Regions from separate parts of the Siminovitchia fortis genome, predicted to be linked through region 1. Evidence: riboswitches for the same ligand, from Rfam matches in the RefSeq annotation. Region 1 holds a riboswitch; each other region holds the start of a gene.
What was found. A riboswitch is a leader RNA that binds a small molecule or an ion and turns the genes downstream of it on or off. The one in region 1 is predicted to bind S-adenosylmethionine.
Positions count from the first base shown of each region.

Region 2: linked by a shared signal. The riboswitch ahead of FS666_RS03030 (aminotransferase class I/II-fold pyridoxal phosphate-dependent enzyme) and the one ahead of metK (methionine adenosyltransferase) in region 1 are both predicted to bind S-adenosylmethionine.
Region 3: linked by a shared signal. The riboswitch ahead of FS666_RS05300 (MetQ/NlpA family ABC transporter substrate-binding protein) and the one ahead of metK (methionine adenosyltransferase) in region 1 are both predicted to bind S-adenosylmethionine.
Region 4: linked by a shared signal. The riboswitch ahead of FS666_RS08605 (YezD family protein) and the one ahead of metK (methionine adenosyltransferase) in region 1 are both predicted to bind S-adenosylmethionine.

Region 1 is NZ_VEKZ01000045.1:3,470-8,930, forward strand. Features, by position in the region: gene pckA (phosphoenolpyruvate carboxykinase (ATP)) at 1-1,242, opposite strand, end outside; SAM riboswitch class I at 1,466-1,583, shown strand; gene metK (methionine adenosyltransferase) at 1,812-3,011, shown strand; gene asnB (asparagine synthase (glutamine-hydrolyzing)) at 3,436-5,325, shown strand; gene FS666_RS13675 (C39 family peptidase) at 5,316-5,461, opposite strand, start outside.
Region 2 is NZ_VEKZ01000005.1:31,492-36,952, forward strand. Features, by position in the region: gene FS666_RS03025 (bifunctional homocysteine S-methyltransferase/methylenetetrahydrofolate reductase) at 1-1,771, opposite strand, end outside; gene FS666_RS03030 (aminotransferase class I/II-fold pyridoxal phosphate-dependent enzyme) at 1,755-2,915, opposite strand; SAM riboswitch class I at 3,282-3,391, opposite strand; gene gltC (glutamate biosynthesis transcriptional regulator GltC) at 3,598-4,500, opposite strand; gene gdhA (NADP-specific glutamate dehydrogenase) at 4,670-5,461, shown strand, end outside.
Region 3 is NZ_VEKZ01000010.1:7,326-12,786, forward strand. Features, by position in the region: gene FS666_RS05290 (ABC transporter permease) at 1-443, shown strand, start outside; gene FS666_RS05295 (ArgE/DapE family deacylase) at 1,013-2,287, opposite strand; SAM riboswitch class I at 2,531-2,648, shown strand; gene FS666_RS05300 (MetQ/NlpA family ABC transporter substrate-binding protein) at 2,852-3,691, shown strand; gene FS666_RS05305 (methionine ABC transporter ATP-binding protein) at 3,752-4,789, shown strand; gene FS666_RS05310 (methionine ABC transporter permease) at 4,764-5,435, shown strand.
Region 4 is NZ_VEKZ01000019.1:41,439-46,899, forward strand. Features, by position in the region: gene FS666_RS08595 (molybdopterin oxidoreductase family protein) at 1-2,064, opposite strand, end outside; gene FS666_RS08600 (DUF4870 domain-containing protein) at 2,333-2,719, shown strand; SAM riboswitch class I at 2,828-2,946, shown strand; gene FS666_RS08605 (YezD family protein) at 3,044-3,193, shown strand; gene msrA (peptide-methionine (S)-S-oxide reductase MsrA) at 3,373-3,912, shown strand; gene FS666_RS08615 (MetQ/NlpA family ABC transporter substrate-binding protein) at 3,930-4,760, shown strand; gene FS666_RS08620 (methionine ABC transporter ATP-binding protein) at 4,761-5,461, shown strand, end outside.

The DNA.
Region 1 (5,461 bases):
GATTTTCTTACCGAGCATTTCTGCATAACGTGCTGCAGGAAGAGGCAGGAACGGTGCACCGAAGCATGTGGAGAATGTTGCTTCAGGTGAAGTGACTCCGCGCTCTGTTCCGGCAAGCTTGGATGTGAAACCGCTAAGGAAGTGGTACATTGCCTGCTCTTTTGTCAGCTTGCTGATTGGAGGCAATACTCCGAATGCGTCAGCTGTCAAGAATACGATGACAGATGGATGTCCCGCAATGCTTGGTTCCACGATATTGTCGATGGCTTGGATTGGGTATGCAGCCCTTGTATTTTCAGTCAGTGATGTGTCATCATAAAGAGGCTCGCGTGATTCCGGATCGACAATGACATTTTCCAAAACAGAGCCGAATGTGATGGCATTATAGATTTGCGGTTCTTTTTCGTAAGATAATCCTGCTGTTTTTGCATAGCATCCGCCTTCGACGTTAAAAACGCCGTTTGGAGACCAGCCGTGCTCGTCATCGCCGATCAAGCGGCGGTTCGGATCGGCTGAAAGGGTTGTTTTACCTGTTCCGGACAGTCCGAAGAAGAGGGCGACATCGCCTTCAGCGCCAACGTTCGCGGAGCAGTGCATGGATAAAATATCCGCCTCCGGAAGTTCGTAGTTCATGACGGAGAAAATGGATTTTTTCATTTCGCCTGCATATTCTGTACCGCCGATCAATACGATACGGCGCTCGAATGAGACGATGATGAATGTTTCTGATTTTGTACCGTCAACTGCAGGATCTGCTTTAAACCCGGGTGCAGAGATGACAGTGAATTTCGATTCATGGTCAGCCAATTCTTCGCCGGTAGGGCGGATGAACAATTGGTGGGCAAACAAGTTGTGCCAGGCATATTCGTTGATGACCTGAATCGGCAGGCGGTATTTTTCATCAGCACCTGCAAATCCTTTAAATACGAAGATTTCTTCCCTTTCCTGTAAGTAGGAAACAACTTTTGAATACAGTTTTTCAAATACCTCAGATGAAATCGGCTGGTTCACAGAACCCCAATCGATCTTGTCTGTGACAGACGGTTCATCAACGATGAATTTGTCTTCAGGGGAGCGGCCTGTATATTTACCAGTTTCGGCACGAACGGCACCAGAAGTTGTCAGAACCCCTTCTTTACGGCTCAGGACCTTCTCGACAAGCTGTGGTACTGATAACTGCGTATGAACGTTCTGTCCGTTCAATAATTGCGCTAATTCGCTTTTGATGCCTACTGAACTCATATGTTTACCCTTCCTTTGTTTAAATATTTAACTTTACGTTTACTTGAGAAATAGTATAACACATTTAATTGATTAGTCTATACTAATTTTGCATTATTTCTTGAACAGGATTTGACTAAATGGATTTTATTTTTGAAGGGAATGGTAAAAATAAGCCTATTTCTTAACTTTCCCGGTTGACATTGATTTATGATGTAAGTTATGATTTTGAGTTGAACGGATACTCTTATCCTGAGATGGCGGAGGAAACAGGTCCTTTGAAGCCCGGCAACCTGCCGTCCTGCTTTGCAGACGGAAAGGTGCTTACCTGTAGCAAGGCGAAAAGCCTTGGGCGATAAGAGTGAAAGGCTCGGAACACATCAACTAAACCTTTCCTCAACTTCATGTCAGGAAAGGTTTTTTATTTTAATCAAATGTGCTTCTATAAAAAGGACAGAGTACCGTTGAATGTATAAAATTATTTTATCACTGTAAAAGAGGTTGTTCAAAAAATCCAAATGATGAGCGGCGAATCTCTTTGTTGGCTTGTTTGGCAGCTTTTTGAACACGCACCAAAAGGAGGAGCTTTGATGTCTAAAATTCGGCATTTATTTACCTCAGAGTCTGTTACAGAAGGACATCCGGATAAGATTTGTGATCAAATATCTGATGCGATATTGGATGCGATTCTTAAAGAAGATCCCAATGCCCGGGTTGCCTGTGAAACATCCGTGACTACAGGGCTGGTGCTCGTTGCCGGAGAAATTACGACGACGACTTACGTGGATATTCCGAAGATTGTCCGTGACACAATTAAAGAAATCGGTTATACACGTGCGAAATATGGATTTGATGCTGAAACGTGTGCGGTCATCACATCCATCGACGAGCAGTCTCCTGATATAGCAGCAGGAGTGAACACGGCTCTTGAAGCAAGAGAGGGGAATATGAGCGAAGAGGAAATCGAGGCGATCGGTGCAGGGGACCAGGGCCTCATGTTCGGTTTTGCGTGCAATGAGACCGAGGAGCTTATGCCGCTGCCTATTTCACTTTCTCATAAACTTTCAAGAAGGCTGGCCCATGTGCGGAAAGAATCCATTCTTTCTTATTTAAGGCCTGATGGAAAAACCCAAGTCACTATTGAATATGACGAAAATAACCAACCGGTGCGAATTGATACGATCGTTTTGTCCACTCAGCATCACCCTGAAGTCGAACTTGAGCAGATCAAAGCGGATATTAAGGAACATGTCATCAAACCTGTCGTGCCTGCGGAACTGCTTGATGATGAAACGAAATACTTCATTAATCCGACCGGACGCTTTGTAATCGGCGGCCCGCAAAGTGATGCGGGGCTGACAGGAAGAAAAATTATTGTTGATACGTATGGCGGATATGCCCGCCATGGCGGAGGAGCTTTCTCAGGAAAGGACCCCACTAAAGTTGACCGCTCTGCTGCCTATGCTGCTCGCTACGTTGCCAAAAACATTGTAGCAGCAGGACTTGCCGATAAATGCGAAGTGCAGCTTGCCTATGCGATCGGTGTTGCGCAGCCTGTTTCCATTTCGGTCGACACTTTTGGTACAGGAAAAGTTTCGGAAGAAAAGCTTGTGAAGGCCATCAGGGAAAACTTCGACCTTCGTCCGGCCGGCATCATCCTCATGCTCGATCTGCGCAGGCCGATTTACCGCCAGACAGCGGCATATGGCCATTTTGGCCGTACGGATATTGATCTGCCATGGGAAAGAACGGACAAAGCGGAGGCGCTGATCCGCTCTACATCAATTTAAAGAAAAAGGCGAAGGTGCGATCGGCATCTTCGCTTTTTGAATGGAAGGCTTGCAATTCTTGGGTACCCCTATTTTTGCAGTAAAGACCTGCAATGCCTCCCGAGTATCAGGTTTGATCGCATGTTCGGTAGTCATAGCCCCGGAATGCCTTCCGAGTATCAGGTTTGATCGCATGTTCGGTAGGCATAGACCCGCAATACCTCCCGAGTATCGGGTTTGACCGCATGTTCGGTAGTCATAGACCCGGAATGCCTTCCGAAAATCCGCTAATCAGACATCTTCCACTTTTCTAATCAGAGTTCGCTTACGTTTTTCTAAATTTATCGCAATAAAACTGCCAAAGTGAGGCAAATAATGATAATATAAAAAAGGTGTGCAGATTATACTCACAACGCTTGAATCTTATTAAGTAGGTGACACTTACATGTGCGGTTTTATCGGGTGCATGCATCATCATGCAAGAGAAGAAGCAAAGACTGACCAAAAGTTTCAGCAAATGAACAATATTATCACTCACCGCGGACCTGATGATGAAGGATATTTTCAGGATGAATATGTCCAGTTCGGCTTCCGCAGGCTGAGCATCATCGATATTGAGAGCGGAAGCCAGCCGCTTTCTTATGAAAACGAGCGCTATTGGATTATTTTTAATGGAGAAGTATATAACTTTGTCGAGCTTCGTGAAGAGCTGGCAAAAAAAGGATACACATTTGAAACAGACTCAGATACTGAAGTCATTATCGCTTTGTTCAGTGATTTAAAAGAAAAAGCCGTGGAAAAACTACGCGGCATGTTTGCCTTTTTGATTTGGGATAAGGAAGAACAGGAATTGTTCGGAGCAAGGGATCCGTTTGGAATCAAGCCTTTCTTTTATATAGAGGAAGAAGACCGTTCGTTTTTTGCATCAGAAAAGAAAAGCATCCTGCTTGCCATGGATAAAAAAGAACTGAATACCGAAGCTCTTCAGCAATATATGACCTATCAGTTTGTTCCGGAGCCGGAAACGATGACCCGCCATATTAAGAAGCTTGAGCCCGGCCATTATTTTACGAAAAAACCGGGCGAATCCATGAACATTAACCGCTACTGGAGAGCAAACTTTAAGCCGGTCCAGCATAAGCCCGAAGAAGATTTCATCAAGGAAATCAGGGATGTTTTGTTTGACTCGGTCAATATCCATATGCGCAGTGATGTGCCGGTCGGTTCATTCCTTTCCGGCGGAATCGATTCTTCCATCATCGTTTCAATTGCTAAACAGTTCCATCCGAACATTAAAACATTCTCGGTCGGGTTTGAACGCGACGGCTTCAGCGAAATTGATGTAGCAAAAGAGACAGCTGACAGGCTTGGCGTTGAAAATATCAGCTATGTGATCAGCCCGGAGGAATACATGCAAGAGCTGCCTAAAATTATGTGGCATGCGGATGATCCTCTCGCTGATCCTGCCTGCGTACCGCTCTATTTTGTTGCAAGAGAAGCAAGGAAGCATGTAACGGTCGTTCTTTCAGGAGAAGGAGCAGATGAGCTTTTTGGCGGATATAATATTTACAGGGAGCCGCAATCTCTTGAAATGTTCGATAAAATTCCGGAAGTGGGCAAGGCTCTTTTGAGGTCGCTCGCCAAAACATTGCCTGAAGGCGTTAAAGGAAAAAGCTTTATTGAGCGCGGTGTAACACCGATGGAAGAGCGCTATATCGGAAACGCAAAAATGTTTTTGGAAGACGAGAAAAAAGAATTGTTAAATCATTTCCATCCTGATATCAGCTATCTTGATGTGACAAAGCCGCTTTATGCAGAATCGGCAGGATATGCCCCTGTTGAACGGATGCAGTTTATCGATATCCACACTTGGATGAGAGGCGATATTTTACTGAAAGCGGACCGGATGACGATGGCTCACTCACTCGAACTCAGGGTGCCATTCCTTGATATAAAGGTATTCGAATTGGCTTCCACAATTCCAACGAGCCTCAAAACCGCAAACGGAACAACAAAATATGTTTTGAGAAAAGCGGCGGAAGGAATTGTCCCGGACCATGTGTTGAACCGCAAGAAGCTCGGCTTCCCGGTGCCGATCCGTCACTGGCTGAAGGATGAAATGTATGACTGGGCGAAGGATATCATTAAAAACAGCGAAACGGACCATTTGATCAACAAACAGTATGTTTTGAAACTGTTGGAAGATCATTGCCAGGGGAAAATGGATTACAGCCGCAAAATTTGGACGGTGCTTGTATTCATGGTCTGGCATGCGGTATTTATAGAGGAACGATACAATTTTGAAAAAGAAATGGCAGCAGTTGCTCACTCATAATTATAGGTGAGCGCCTGGCTGCCCATTTGCACCCACGATTTCTCGAAATCGCCGATGGGTGCTTTTTTGTTTTTCTTTCCTGTAAGGGGGTCATTGAAGTATATATTTTTTTGATCGTACCCCGTGATCAGGACGG
Region 2 (5,461 bases), on a different contig from region 1:
TCTCATAGCGTATAAATGGCGTTATTAAGTAAATCCCATTAAAATATTGAATGGCTGTATCGATTAATTCCCTTGCGATGGACAAGCCTTCTTGAATTTCCTCCTCCGGACTTTTCGCATCATTCATCCGTCTTCGCGTCTCCTGCGTCAACTTGATTCCGGGTACTTCGTTATGCAAGAACTCCGCATTCCTTGAGGAGACAAGCGGCATTATCCCGATATAGATAGGTACTTCTAAATGTTTAGTCGCTTCCCAAACCTCTATGATTTTCTCTCGGCTGAAGACAGGTTGCGTCAGCACATAATCCGCCCCATATTGAATTTTCTTCTCTAAGCGCTCTGCCGATTTCCCAATATTATGAACATTAGGGTTAAAAGCTGCCGCTACACGGAAATTCCCTTTTTGCTTAAGAGATTTTCCTGAGAAGGAAATTCCTTCATTAAACTGCTTGATCAGTTTGATCAAGTCAAAGGAGGTAACATCAAAAACAGATGTAGCACCAGGAAAATCGCCAATCTTTGTCGGGTCGCCGGTAATGGCTAGAATATCCCGGATGCCCAATGTGTGAAGACCCATTAAGTGGGATTGCAAGCCGATTAGGTTACGGTCCCTGCATGTAATATGGACGAGCGAAGGCAACCCCAGTTCCCTTTTGACAAGCGAAGCCATCGTCTTATTGCATATTCTTGAGGAAGCCAATGAATTATCGGCAATCGTCAGAGCATCGACCCCGGCTTCTTTCAACGCTTTGGCCCCTTCAAAAAAAATCTTCGTGTCCAGATGTTTCGGTGTATCCAGTTCTACAATGATTGAACGCTTTGTCTTCACCTTTTCAAATATGGTACATTCGTCATGCTGTTTTGTTTCGCTTATCTCAATCCTGGCCTCACTTTTTACCTTCTTTTCCGTAATGGGTTCCAGCCCCTTGATTCCTTCCTTCAGGGCTTTGATATGTTCCGGCGTGGTTCCGCAGCAGCCGCCCATTAACCGTACGCCCTCATTGCGGAAGAAACGCGCGAACTTTTTAAAATAATCCGGCTCCGATTTATACAACAATCTTCCATCCCGGTATTCGGGAAGGCTGGAGTTCGGATACGCAGATAAAAAAGCTTTCTCAGGAATCGGTGTGGTCTCCAGCGCCTTTAACACATGATAAGGGCCCAATCGGCAATTTACGCCTACGACATCTGCTCCCAAATCCTCAAGGCGGGCAAAAGCTTCTGACAGCAGCACCCCATTTTCCAAAACGCCGGGTTCATGCATCGAAACATTGGTGATAATCGGCAGGTCCGTCACTTCACGGGCAATTTTCAAAACGGTGGTCAATTCATCCAGGTCATAATAGGTCTCGAGCAGCAGGCCATCCACGCCTTCAAGAAGCAGACAATAAAGCTGTTCCCTGAAGCTTCTCTTAATCTCTTCTTCCAATTCATTATGGAACCTCGCCCCGTGGATTCCGCCGATCGATCCGACAACATAGGTTTCTTTGCCAGCTGCTTTCCTGGCGATTCTTACAGCTGCGCTGTTAATCTCTTTCACCCGTTCTTCCAATCCATATCTTGAAAGCTTGATATAATTGGCGCCGTAGGTGTTTGTTTGGATAAGATCCGCCCCGGCCTTGATATATTCTTTGTGGGTATATATAACTTCATTGGGATGTGTCAGATTCAACTCCTCAAAGCAGCGGTCCACTCCGTATGAATAAAGCAGCGTTCCTGTGGCCCCGTCGCCAATTAAGATCCGCCCTTTCAAACTATCTAACAGGCTCAGCTTCAGCACCTCCCTGCCCTTTTATTCCCGGTGCCGGCTCCTTCAATTGATTGAAGGCCTGTGCCAAATCCTCAATCAGATCATCCGCATGCTCGATGCCTACGGATACGCGCAGAAGGCGATTGCTGAGTCCATAGCTTGTTCTTGTTTCTTCTGGTACATCGGCATGAGTTTGGGTGGCCGGGTATGTGATTAAGCTTTCAACCCCTCCCAGACTCTCCGCAAAGGTGAATAGCTTTAAAGCTTTCAGAAATGGCGCAACCCATGCTTCCCTTGCGATTTCAAAGCTGACCATGCCGCCTTTTCGCGGATAATACACCTGATCCACCAGTGGGTGCCCGGACAGAAATGAATAAATTTCCTTCGCATTCTTCTCATGCCGCTCCATGCGCAAAGCCAATGTTTTCATACCTCTGATTAAGAGCCAACAATCAAATGGCGGCAAAACTGCTCCGCAGGAATTATGGAAATCAAACAGCCGGTCGCTCTGCTCCGGGTTAGCTGATACTACTAATCCGGCGAGCAGATCATTATGTCCGCCCAAATATTTGGTCGCGCTGTGTATGACTACATCGGCCCCCAATTCGATGGGCCTTTGAAGGAGAGGCGTATAAAACGTATTATCCACGATGAGCAACAATCCGTATTTTTTAGCCGTCTCCGCAGCAAGTTTCAAATCTGTTTCAGTCATCAATGGATTGGTGGGCGTTTCAATGAACAGGCCTTTTGTGTTTTTCCGAATCAGCCCTTCCACCTCATTTTCTTCCGGATCCCAATACGAAAATTCCAATTGATACTGCTGGGAAAGCCATTCAAACAACCGGTAAGACCCACCGTACAAATCCCTTGAAGCGACAATATGGTCTCCTGATTTAAATAAGGAAAATGCCAATTGCACCGCACTCATTCCGGAACTGCAGGCAAAACCCCGATCGCCCTTTTCCAATTTGGCGATGGCGTTTTCCAATACCTCACGCGTCGGGTTACTTGTGCGGATGTAATCGTAGCCCTTCAACAATCCAATCTCATGATGCCGGTAGGGCGCTGATAAATAGATTGGCGTACTAATCGCACCATTCGGTTCATCTCTGTCATTCCCGACTTGGGCAAGCAGTGTTTCTTTCTTTAATGGTACAGACGACATTTTCATTCTCCTTCCTTTCATGATTGGAAGGCCTTTTTACAAGTACGTGTTCAAAAAGTGCCAAATTAGAAGGTCGACTAAGTGCGCCACATCGTGTGGCAACGTCGACACTAGCACGTCGTGTGCGTCGCAAGAATATCGAGGCGGCGTAGTTTCGACGGACAGGACGTCCTAGTGCAGGCGAAGCGACAGGATGTCGCCGCTTGAGCCTGCCGAGCAGCGGAACGTATGCATTATATACGTGAGCAGTGGAGAAACAAGCCAACGAAGAGATTCGACGCTTATCATTTGGTGCTTTTTGAACATCCTCTACAAACAAAAAGGGCCTTCCCACAAGAAGAAGACCCAATAAAATCACTAGGTTTCTTCTCATCTTTCAAGTCGCAAGCAACTTGTTGGATTTAGCACCTTTCCGTTTTGACACGGTGGTTGCTGAGGCGTCACAGGGCCAATCCCTCAACCTCTCTGGATAAGAAAAAAAACTGTATATACAATTTTGTTTTAGCAACTCTTCAAAGCAAAATAAAACCGGAGATACAATCCTTTTTACAAAAAGGCTGTATCTCCGGTTGACCGGTCAATACTCATATTCCTGCTCTGTTAAGTTAAATAGGATTATACATACTTATCAAAATCCTGTCAACAATTAAAAGAGAAACGTTTCAATATTTCATTCAAATCTCTACTGAAAGCCGCTCAATGTACGGAAGAAGTCTTTCAGGAATTTATGAAAAAGGAGCTCCGTCGGCATCAGCTTCCGATTGTTCGGAATGATCATTCCTACCGTCCGGGTAACATTCTGTTCGGCAAGCGGGATCTTGACTGTTGTACGTGGAAGGCTGTCCACAAGAGTAATTTCCGGGAGTAAAGTGACCCCAAGACCTGCAGCGACCAGTCCTTTGATGGCATCAATGTCTTTTCCTTCAAAAGAGACTTGCGGCTCAAAACCGTATTGCCGGCAGGCATTTTCAACGATATTTTGCAGTATATATCCTTTAGGGGATAAAATGAACGGATCATTTCGGAGTTCATCCAACTGCAGGGACTTTCTTGAAGCAAGCGGATGTTTTGCGTAAAGCAGGGCTACGAGGTTTTCCACAAATAAAATTTCACTTGTCACCCTTGCATCATTTTTAGGGACCGGCCCAAGCAAAGCCAAATCAATATCTCCTATTACGACCTGTTCCACCAAATGGCGGTATGAGTCTTGGTGAAGCTGGATATTGACAAAGGGATGGCCTTTTCGAAAAGCGGAGATGACGGTTGGAAGCAACGATGCCGCCAGGCTGCTGGGAAATCCGATTCGGACTGTCCCGCGTTCGGGGTCCAGCTGTTCCTCGATTTCTCTTTTTGCTTCATGAATCAAATCCATGGCGGTCTCCATCTTTTCCAAAAACATTTTTCCAACGTGAGTCAGGCGGATGTTCCGCCCTTCCCGAATAAACAGGTCGACCCCCAACTCCGCTTCCAGGTTGACGATTTGCCGGCTGACAGCAGACTGGGCAACGTGCAAGGCTTCTGCTGCTTCTGTCATATGCTCTCTATGGGCCACTTCGATAAAATACTGGATTTGTCTTAATTCCATCAGCGAATTCCCCCTTTTTCATCGATTGATATCAAAAAGGCATCAAATTTATCTCAAATCCATATTGTATAGATTAATTGTAAAGGATAGAATGAATTGTACCAAGTTTCAGGACGTGGAAATTTTTTGAAAATCAAATACAGGTGAATGGGAGTGATAATAAATGGCAATGATTATGGAAATGGAAGCTCATAAATTGCAAACAGCCAAAAAATATATTAAAAGTGTGTATGATACAGTAAAAGAACGCAATGCGAACGAACCTGAATTCCTCCAGGCTGTCCAAGAAATTTTCCACTCTCTTCTTCCCGTATTAGTGAAAAATCCAAAGTATATGGAAAACGGAATATTAGAAAGAATCGTAGAACCGGAACGCATGATTTCCTTCCGGGTACCTTGGGTGGACGATAAAGGGAAAGTGAGAGTTAACCGCGGATTCCGCGTTCAATTCAATGGTACTCTTGGACCTTACAAAGGCGGACTCAGATTTCATCCTTCCGTTAATGCGAGCATCATCAAGTTCTTGGGATTTGAACAAGTTTTTAAGAACGCTTTGACGAACCAGGCGATTGGCGGCGGCAAAGGCGGATCGGATTTTGACCCAAAAGGAAAATCAGATGCGGAAATCATGAGATTTACACAAAGCTTCATGACCGAATTAAGCAAATATATCGGCTCCGGCATTGACGTTCCTGCAGGTGATATCGGGGTAGGAGCTAGGGAAATCGGTTATCTTTTCGGTCAATACAGAAGAATTGCCGGGCATTACGATGCAGGGGTTCTTACCGGAAAAGGCATCGGTTATGGCGGAAGCCTCGGCAGAACTGAAGCAACAGGATATGGACTCGTTTATTTTGTCGATGAAATGTTAAAAGACAAGGGCATGAGCTTTGAAGGCCAAACGGTCATCGTATCCGGATCCGGAAATGTATCCATCTATGCGATTGAAAAAGCACAGGAG
Region 3 (5,461 bases), on a different contig from region 1:
CCGCAGAGATTCTATGCGGAAAAAGCTTATTATCTTTCCTTTTTACTATTTTTGTCATCGCATTAAGTGCTTTCTTATTAGATTATAGCCCTAAGAATATTGGAATTGTGGCTGTCGCAATCATTCTGTCATCGCTTTTTTATCTGGGCTTGGGGACATTATTAGGCCTGTATGCAAAATCGGTTATGGAGGCTTCCGTCCTGATTCTTCCATTCATGCTCGTTTTTTCATTCGGAACATTTATCAACGCATTGGCGGAAAAATATCCCATTTTAAAAGCAGCCGAATACCTGCCAAACGTCCAACTGCTTGAAATTGCGAAAAACGTGGAAAATAAAGCAGGCTTTACAGATATTCTATTAAACTTGGTGATTATCGTTATTTGGACCATTGTCATTTCCGCTCTGACCGTTGTGGTCTTTCGCAAGCGGATGGTGGATTAAAAATCAGAGGAGGCATTCAAGATGAAACAAGCATTAAAGCTTGTGATCGCAATGGCATTCGGAGCAGCCGTGGTTTTCGCCTTTAAAACTTTTCTTTAAATCAGTACCTAGGTGAGCTTCTTTAAAGGCCTCCTGTTGAAAGGAATCAACGGTAAGGAATGTGTAGCATTCCTTACCAAAGATCGCGCTATCCCTCCTATTTGGGCAGGTATGTGCGGCTTTCCTTACCGAAGATGCCGCCATCCCTCCTAATCGGGCAAGTATACACGGGATCCCTTACCGTAGATGCCGCTATCCCTTCTAATTGGGCAAGTATACACGGGATTCCTTACCGAAGATGCCGCCATCCCTCCTATTTGGGCAGGTATGCGCGGCATTCCTTACCGAAGATGCTGCAATCCTCGAACTTGGGCAAGAATCTTTATATTTTAAGCAAAGCAATACTCTCAGCGAAAATCTAATTCAATAAACCCCTGGCCACAATGTGAATTGCCCCCTTTAAGTTGTCCTTTTCACCTGACTACCAAAAGGGGAGCATAACACAAAAAATCAGAGGTTTTCCGTATTAATCATTCTTCTTCAATTCCGCACCAGTCAATAATGTGTGCAGCAAACACCTTCGCTGTCTCAATAACACTGTCGATTTCAACATATTCGTCCGGTCCGTGCATGTTCGAGCACCTTGGTCCAAACACAAGTCCAGGCTTGCCATAGTATTGGGTAAACCGTGCATCATTCCCGGCAGCACGTCCGGCAATTTCCACTTCTTTGCCCAATACGTCTTCCGCCGTCTTTTTAAAAGCTTGGACATACGGATCTTCAGGGGCCTGATTCCACGCCTCGGTTGTCCAGCCGTACCATTCCACTTCAGGCGGATTCTCTTCGAGCCATTCGTCGCCTTTTGCGGCTCCCTGAACCGTCTTTTCAATCAGTTCCTTGATTTCGGCGCGTGTCTCAGATGGGATGAAACCGATTCGGCATTCAAGTACTGCTTCACCTGGAACATTGGATGCCCAGTCTCCCCCTTTTAACGTACCAAGATTCATATGGACAGATTGGCCGGAACCTTTATGGAACAGCTCAAAATAAACCTCCTTAGCCCTCTTTTCAGCGAGCTCTTCAAGTGCATTGTAAACCTTGTACATTTTACTGATCGCATTCACGCCCAAATGCGCCATGCCCGCATGAGCTGTTTTGCCCAGCACCCTTACTCGGAAATACATGACCCCGGCATGAGCAACAGTCAATCTCAAAGCATGGGGCTCTGTCGCAATAAAACCGTCGGTTGTATATCCGGCTTCCAAACAGGAGAGTGTACCGCCTGCCCCCCCTGCTTCCTCTTCGATCACGCTTTGAAGCAGGACTTTGCCTTTCGGCTTGATTCCCAGGTCCAACAGCGCTTTCAAAGCGAACCAATTGGCCATAAGCCCGGCTTTCATATCTCCCGAGCCGCGCCCGTACAATTTATTGCCTACAATCTCGCCGCCCCATGGATCTTTTGTCCAATTTTCAACCGGTTCCGGTGAAACAACATCCATATGTCCATTTAACGTTAATGAAGGCGCATCGTCATTGCCTTCCCAAATGCCGATAATGTTCTTTCTGCCTTCAAACGGCAAATCAGAGCTGCTAAAAGCAGGATGGTTTTGGATCTTTTCATACTCAGGATGAACCTCGGCCACTTTCAATCCGATTTCTTCATACTTTTTCCTCATATATTCCGCCATAGCATTTTCGTCGCCGATCACGCTCGGAATTTGGACCGCCTTCACAATGGCTTCCACAAGTTCATCTTTATTTTCTTCAATATAGTCTTGGACCTTCTTCTTCGCATCAGTTGACACTTTGCTGCTCCTCCCTGCATTAAAGTATATATAATAAAAATAAAAAAACATATATTCATACATATTATAAATCATAATACAAAAAATAGTTAGTATTTTTCTTGTTTTTCCGGTATGGAAGAAAGGTCTATGAAAAAATTTCAAGGGGCCTTTGATCATAGATAGATCTGAAAAATGAACAGACAGTATTGACATTTCTTTTAGATAGGTATATTATCATTCTTAACAATTTCATTTGGAAATCTCTTATTGAGAGCGGTGGAGGGACTGGCCCTGTGAAACCCGGCAACCATTCTTGTTTTACCAAAACAGGAACAGGTGCTAAATCCTGCAAAATACTTTGTATTTTGAAAAATAAGAGAGTGCGTGATACTTTCGTGTATTTCCATGCCTCTCTGTGCGAGAGGCATTTTTTGATGCACAAGGGATTTCCATAAGGAATCTTGAAGGGAGGAACACGGAGGTACGATAAATAGAAATTGTATTGGCAATAAAAATAGGAAGATGATTAATAGCAGTAAACTCGACTAAAAAGATAAATATACATTGAAATGGGGAAGCAGCATGAAAAAGTGGGTATTATCCAGTTTAATTATTTTAATAATCGCCGCTCTTGCAGCATGCGGCGGTGGCAATAAAGAAGCAGCCGGCAGTAAAGGCGAAAAAGCGGAAGGCCTTCTTGACGACGGCAAACTGACGGTTGGTGTAACAGCCGGCCCGCACGAACAAGTTTTGGAAAAAGTAAAAGAGCTTGCAGCCAAGCAAGATTTGGATATCGAAGTCAAAGTGTTCACGGATTACATTATGCCGAATATCGCTTTAGATGAAAAAGAGTTGGATCTCAACTTATTCCAAACGATTCCTTATTTGGAGCAGTTTAATAAAGACCGGGACATGGATCTTGTCGAAGTAGGTAAAGCACTCACTTTTCCAATGGGGATTTACTCATCCAAAGTGAAAGACGTTAAAGATCTGCCAAAAGGGGCGAAGATTGGACTTCCTAACGATCCTACAAATGGAGGACGTGCCCTTGTTTTGTTTGAAAGTGCCGGATTAATTAAATTGAAAGAAGGCTCAGGGACTGCCCCGACTGTCAAGGATGTTGAAGAAAACGAAAACGATTATGAGTTAGTAGAATTGGAAGCCTCCCAGCTTCCCCGTCAATTGGAGGAGCTTGATGCAGCTGCCATCAATACGAACTTTGCGATTGAGCATGGACTTAAGCCTGCCAAAGATTCCATCTTTATTGAATCAAGCGACTCTCCATGGGTGAATGTTGCAGCGGCCAGGCCTGAATCAAAAGATGACGAAGCGATTCAAAAGTTTTGGGATGTTTACCGTTCTGATGAAGTGAAACAATATATTGATGAAACATTCGAAGGATCAGTCATTCCCTCTTGGTAAGAAAACTGAACCAGGCAGCCGTCACGGATTTTTGAAAATAAACATGAAGGAGCAATACACATGATAGAACTCGCGGGAATCTCTAAGACATTTCAAGGTAAACAAGGTCCGATTCACGCATTGAACAATGTATCGCTTTCTGTTAAAAAAGGTGAAATATATGGAGTCATCGGATACAGCGGCGCTGGAAAAAGTACATTGATCCGCTGCGTCAATTTATTGGAAAAACCTGACGCAGGTTCCGTAGTTGTAAAAGGGACAGATTTAACAAAACTGTCTACCAAAAAGCTTCGCGAAGCCCGCACCAACATCGGAATGATTTTTCAGGGATTTAACCTTTTAAAGACGGCCACTGTTTATGAAAATATTTCCATTCCACTGAAACTTTCCGGATTTAGCAAAAAAGAAGTGGAAGAAAGAGTCGTGAAGTACCTAAAAATAGTCGGCCTTGATGAAAAATATCATGCCTATCCTTCCGAACTTTCCGGCGGGCAAAAGCAGCGGGTGGCTATCGCCCGCGCGCTTGCTTTTGAACCCGAAATCCTTTTAAGCGACGAAGCGACCAGCGCTTTGGACCCGGATACGACGGAAGCCATTCTCGACCTGCTTTTGAAAATCAATAAAGATCTCGGTATTACCATTTTGCTCATCACACACGAAATGAACGTCATTCAGCGCATCTGTGACCGCGTAGCTGTAATGGAAAATGGTGAAGTCATTGAAGAAGGAGCAACAAAAGACATTTTCACCTCACCGTCGCACCAAACTACGAAGCGATTTGTAAGCAGCCTGTTTACTCATAAAATACCGGATGATCTTCTGGAAAAACTCAACCAGACCGGGCAGGTGTTCACCCTTTCCTTCTTCGGGGATTCAAGCGGCGAACCTGCTTTGGCGACTGTGACAAAGAAATTTGATATTTATCCGAATATCTTGTCAGGAAGCATTACCCATTTAAAGGATGAAACTTTCGGACAGCTGGTCGTCCATTTAAAAGGAGATACGGCCGAGATTCATAAAGCGGTCCGGTACCTGGAAAAAGACCAGGTTCATGTGGAAGGTGTGAATATAAGTGACAAAAATAAGCGAGTTTCTTGATAACTGGGGCACTGATATTTGGGAAGCCATCATCCAAACCTTCCAAATGGTTGGAATCTCCCTCGGAATATCGATTTTAATCGGTCTTCCACTCGGGATCATGCTGGTTCTTACACGTCCAGGCAAGGCATTTAGCAACAAATATGTCTTTGGTATATTGAATATATTTATAAATATTGTACGGTCTGTCCCGTTCATCATCTTGTTGTTCTTTATTTTGCCATTCACAAAGTTTGTTGTCGGAACAACGATTGGTGTAAAGGGCGTTATTGTCCCTCTCGTTATTTATACGGCTCCATACATTGCCCGTCTGATGGAAACAGCCCTTCTGGAAGTAGATCGTGGAGTGCTTGAGGCCTATGAAGCGATGGGCATGAAAACGAGACATATCATTTGGCACGTTCTTGTAAGGGAGTCCCGTTCCTCGATTATTCTTGGACTGACCATTGCAACGATTTCCTTAATTGGCGCTACAGCGATGGCAGGACTTGTCGGAGGCGGAGGCCTTGGGGACCTTGCCTATCGCTACGGCCACCTCCGTTACGAAGTCGATGTCATGTATGTAACAGTCATCCTCCTGATCATCCTTGTCCAAGGATTGCAGTCACTGGGCAACCGGGTAGCTGCCAGATTGAAAAAAGATTAGTTGTGTATAGGGTGTTTAAATATTAA
Region 4 (5,461 bases), on a different contig from region 1:
TTCCTTCCCGGCTTCCAAAGAAGTTTTCTTTGCCAGCTCCACATTTACCCTTCCTGAGAAAAATACTGCTCCGCCTCCCATATCTGCCACCCTGTCAGGGGTAAGTGAATTGACGAGGTGCTTGTTTCCAAATTGATCGGACCAGAGCCCTTGGCTGACAACAACACCCGGCAGGACATGCTCTCCGACAGAAGCGGCCATTTCACATTCGCCCCGGCCGTTCCATATGCGGACGGACGAGCCGTTTTCGATTCCGAGTTTTTCAGCATCCAATCGGTTCATGAACAATTGGGGAGCCTTTTCGAGCTTTGCATGCTTTTCGTTATTTGAAAATGTCGAGTTCAAAAAGTTATGGTTCGGCCCAGGGACAAACAAAAATGGGCAATCATTATCTTCTACAAGCGGTATGTGTGTTGGAAGGGCCGGGTATCCGGCCAGTTCCATTTGCTTCGAATATAATTCAATTTTTCCGCTTGGTGTGTTTAAATTTTTCCAGTAGCCGTCTTTATTCTTTGCCTTAACAAATCGCTCTTTCTTCAATTGGTCAAGATCGGTATCAGGGAAGTGTGGGTTTGCCACATCACTTATAGCCTGCTCGATCAGTTCTTCATCGCTAACCTTAAGTTCAGGATCCTCAAAACCCATTGCCTCCGCAAGCAGCCTGAAAACATCGGAATTTGACTTGCTTTCCCCATAGGGAGGAATGACCGGCTCCTGCAAGTGGAGATATTGATGCCAATAAGATGTATAAAAATCAGTATTTTCATAGGATGAAGTTGCCGGCAATACAATATCCGCATATTTTGCGGTTTCTGTCAGAAACAGGTCGTGTACAACTGTAAAAAGATCTTCCCGTACCAGGCCTTTGCGAACTTTTCCGGCATTTGGAGCAACGACGGCAGGGTTGCTGCAATATACGAAGAGCGAACGGATCGGCTGCTCCGATTCGTGCAGGGCTTCAGCCAATTGAATCATATTGATGGTCCGAGCCTGTTTTTTTCGAAGTTCGGGCCGTTGCAGCGCCCTTGTATTAAAGGCCAAATATCCGCTGTTTGATTTGACGGCACCGCCGCCTTTTAGCGGCCATTGCCCTGTAAGGGCAGGGAGGCAGGAGATGGTCCGGACAATCATTCCGCCGTTGTCATGATGCTGCAGCCCGTTCCCAATCCGGATCATGGAAGGGGAAATTTCGCCATACATGCGTGCGAGTTTATAAATATCATCAACGGGTACTCCAGTAATTTCCGACACTGTTTTTGGGTCATAAGATTTCACATGATTTTCAAGTTCCTCATAACCGACTGTATATTCCTTTAAAAATTCACGGTCCACCAAGTTTTCTTCAAATAAAATATGCATAATTCCGAGTGCAAGAGCGCTGTCTGTTCCCGGAAGGATTGGAATGAACCAATCCGCCATGCGCCCGGTCTGATTTTTATGAACATCAATGACAACGAGCTTTGCTCCTGTTTTCCGAGCTTTTTGGGCAATCATTACCTGGTGCATGTTTGTGCTGGCTGCATTGATTCCCCAGAAAATGAAAAGCTTTGTTTCCGTCATATCCTCAGGGTCGGTACCAAAGCCGCCGCCCATTGTGTAGTTGTAACCGACGCTTCCTGCCGAAGAGCAGATCGTCTGCTCAAGCTGGCTGGCGCCGAGGCGGTTGAAGAAACGCCTGTCCATACCTTCTGATTGGATCCTGCCCATGTTCCCATAAAAGCTGTATGGAAGAATGGACTCTGCCCCTTCTGCGGAAATCAATTGTTTCCAGCGGCCTGCAATCGTTTCAATCGCTTCGTCCCAGCTGATTGGTTCGAATTTGCCTTCCCCTTTGGGGCCTACTCGTTTTAACGGTGTCTTCAAACGGCTTGAATCATACAGGCGTTCAGCCATATTCCGAACCTTGTTGCAAATGCTCCCTTTTGTCACAGGGTGATCCGGATCTCCGTCGATTTTTACAATTTTTCCGTCCTTTTTATGGACAAGCAGCCCGCACTGATCGGGACAGTCCAAAGAACATACGGAAGGGACCACACCGTCTTTTATATTGATCCATGACTCCATTTTCCAGCAACCCCTTGCAATAAAAATAATTTCATAGATTATAACATAATCAATCGTTCTCCGTCTTTGTTTATGGAAAATTATTGAGACAATTGCCCCTTTTTATGAAAGCTTTCTTTTTGATTCTTATTTCAATGGTTTTTGTCAGCCACCTGCCATTTTTCGCAAAGGGGGAAGCAATTAGAAATTTAAGTCTGACTTTTCTTAGTTTTCGATCGTCCGATTTGTTATACTCAAAGCAAATGAAGCTATGAAAGGAGGAAGGAATTTGGACGATAAACATGAAATCGAATCCAGTGGAAACGAAGTGCCGCCAAAATCATCCACTGGCCTGGATGAGAATATTGCAGGGCTGCTATGCTACCTCGGAACGTTTGTCACAGGCATCATTTTCTTTGTATTGGAAAAGAAAAGTCCTTTTGTAAAATTCCATGCAATGCAGTCAATTGTCCTTTTTGTCTCGCTGTGGATTCTTGGTTTGGGAGTCGGCTATGTTCCGTTTGTCGGCTGGCTATTGAAGTCGCTTATTTCTTTGACAACATTCATCTTGTGGATTGTGCTTATGATCAAAGCTTATCAGCGGGAACGGATAAAGCTTCCGGTTGTGGGGGATATTACGGAGAATCTGATAGGAAATTTTGACGATCATCCCTGATGGATGCATGACCAATGTCCTGATTTGAGAAATCACCAAAATACGGTTGACAATTCATTCCATTCCGAATAGAATAGATTTTACATTTACAAATTCATATTTTCATAACTCTTATGCAGAGAGGTGGAGGGACTGGCCCAGTGAAGCCTCGGCAACCATTGAATATTTTTTCATATTCAAACGGTGCCAATTCCAGCAGATTTTTTTACAAATCTGATATATAAGAGGCAAAGCTTGATTTATATTCTTAAAAAGCGGAGACCTCTTATTGTTAAGGGGTCTTTTTCTTGTATATCGGAACTACTTTCAAAGGAGATGAGGGGAATGGGTGTCAAGGAAAAAGTGGACAATGAGAAGCTGAAAGTGATTGTGGAAGCACTGAGCAATTTGCGTTTCGGTGAATTGCAGATTACAGTGCATGAAGGGAAGATCGTTCAGATCAATCGGATTGAAAAACAGCGGTTTCCGGCATGAGACATAAGAAAAGTCAACACGGTCCTTTAGCGCTGGATGCCATACGTCACTTAAAAAAATCTTATATACGGAAGCTGACCGGACAACCGGAGGCCTCTTGATTTCAACGCAACTTTGCTAGTTGGTTCAGGCATTTATGCGTTGATCAAGGGGCCTTTTTTATTGGAGGAGAAGTGAACATGTCAAAACTTGAATGTGCGACATTTGCGGGAGGCTGCTTCTGGTGCATGATCGAACCATTTGACTCACAGCCTGGAATTGAGCAAGTCATTTCCGGCTATACCGGCGGGACGATTGTGAACCCGACGTACGAAGAGGTTTGCACCGGAACAACCGGCCACGTGGAAGCAGTACAAATTTTGTTTGATTCCCGATTATTTCCATATGAAAAGTTATTAGATTTATATTGGCAGCAGATTGATCCTACAGATGCCGGAGGCCAATTCAGAAGCAGGGGACCTTCCTATCAAACTGCCATTTTTTATCATACGGAAAAACAAAGACACCTTGCGGAAGAGTCAAAAAGGAGGTTGGAAGCAAGCGGGAAATTCAATCGTCCGATTGTCACTAAGATTCTGCCCGCGGCTCCATTCTTCCCAGCGGAAGAGGAGCATCAGAATTATTACAAGAAAAATCCGGATGCTTATGCAGCCTTTAAAGAAGAATCGGGGAGAGCACCTTTCATCCGAAAATATTGGAAAGAAAAAACACATCGTTAAAAAGGGAGAATGAAGACATGAAGAAAACATTGCTATATATCACTTTAATTCTTAGCTTATTCGTTTTGGGGGCCTGCGGAGGCACTTCGTCGGCAAGTGGGGAAAAGAAAGAAATTACAATTGGTGCAACAGCGGGACCATACAGTGACCAGTTAAAAGAAGGGGTCATTCCCATCCTTGAAAAAGAGGGCTACAAAGTGAAAATCGTCGAGTTCAACGATTACATTCAACCAAACATTGCTCTAAACGAAGGCGAAATTGATGCCAACCTATTCCAAAATAGAAATTACCTGAAGCAGTTCAATAAAGACCACGATATGGACTTAGTGGCCCCATATGCAGTGCCAACTGCACCAATTGGTCTTTATTCTGAAAAGCATACATCCCTGGATGATATCAAAGAAGGTACGACAATTGCTACGCCGAATGATCCGACCAACCTGGCAAGATCGCTTAACATGCTTGAGGATTTTGGGCTGATTAAAATAAATGAAGATGCCGAGCCAACAACGGTCTCAGAGAAAGATATTATCGATAATAAGCTTAATTTAAAAATCAAACCGGTTGATCCGGCACAAACGCCGCGTTCATTGGGAGATACCGACTTTGCCTTCATTAACGGAAACTATGCACTGGCTTCGGGGTTGAAATTGGATGAAGCCGTAGAAATTGAAAAAACACCTGAGAGCTATTTAATTTATGTAACGTTGAGAAAAGAAGATGTAGATAAACCATTCGCAAAAGCCTTAGAAAAGGCCTATAGGTCCGACGAATTTTTGGACTACACGAACAAGAATGCTAAAGGGTATGTGAAACCTCCATATCAATTGGGGAAGGAGGGCAAATAAATGATCGACATTCAGCATGTCACAAAGCGGTACGAAGATGTGACAGCGGTGGATGATGTGAACTTCACCATCTGCCAAGGAGAGATTTTCGGCATTATCGGCTACAGCGGCGCAGGTAAAAGTACGTTGCTCCGATGCTTGAATTTGCTGGAAAGGCCGACAGAAGGGAAGATCCTCATTGATGGAAAAGATTTAACTTCTCTTTCGGACAAAGAAGTGCGTAAAGAGCGCCAAAAAATAGGAATGATTTTTCAACATTTTCATTTAGTCAGTTCCAAGACGGTTTTTGATAATGTGGCCTTTTCTTTAAAAGCAGCCGGAAAAACGAAAGAGGAAATTCAAAAACGGGTGCCGGAGCTTTTGGAAATGGTCGGGCTTTCCGATCGGAGCAGGCACTATCCAGCCCAGCTTTCCGGAGGACAGAAACAGCGGGTCGGCATTGCCAGGGCACTTGCCAACGACCCGAAGGTCCTCCTATGCGATGAAGCGACATCGGCTCTGGATCCGACGACAACAAAGTCAATTTTACAGCTGTTGAAAAAAATCAATGAGAACCTTGGAATTACCGTTGTGCTGATCACCCATGAAATGGAAGTCGTGCAGGACGTTTGCCACCGGGTGGCTGTCATGGAAAATGGAAAAGTTGTTGAGCTTGGCGAGGTGTATGACATTTTTGCTGCTCCCAAAACCCCATTGGCCAA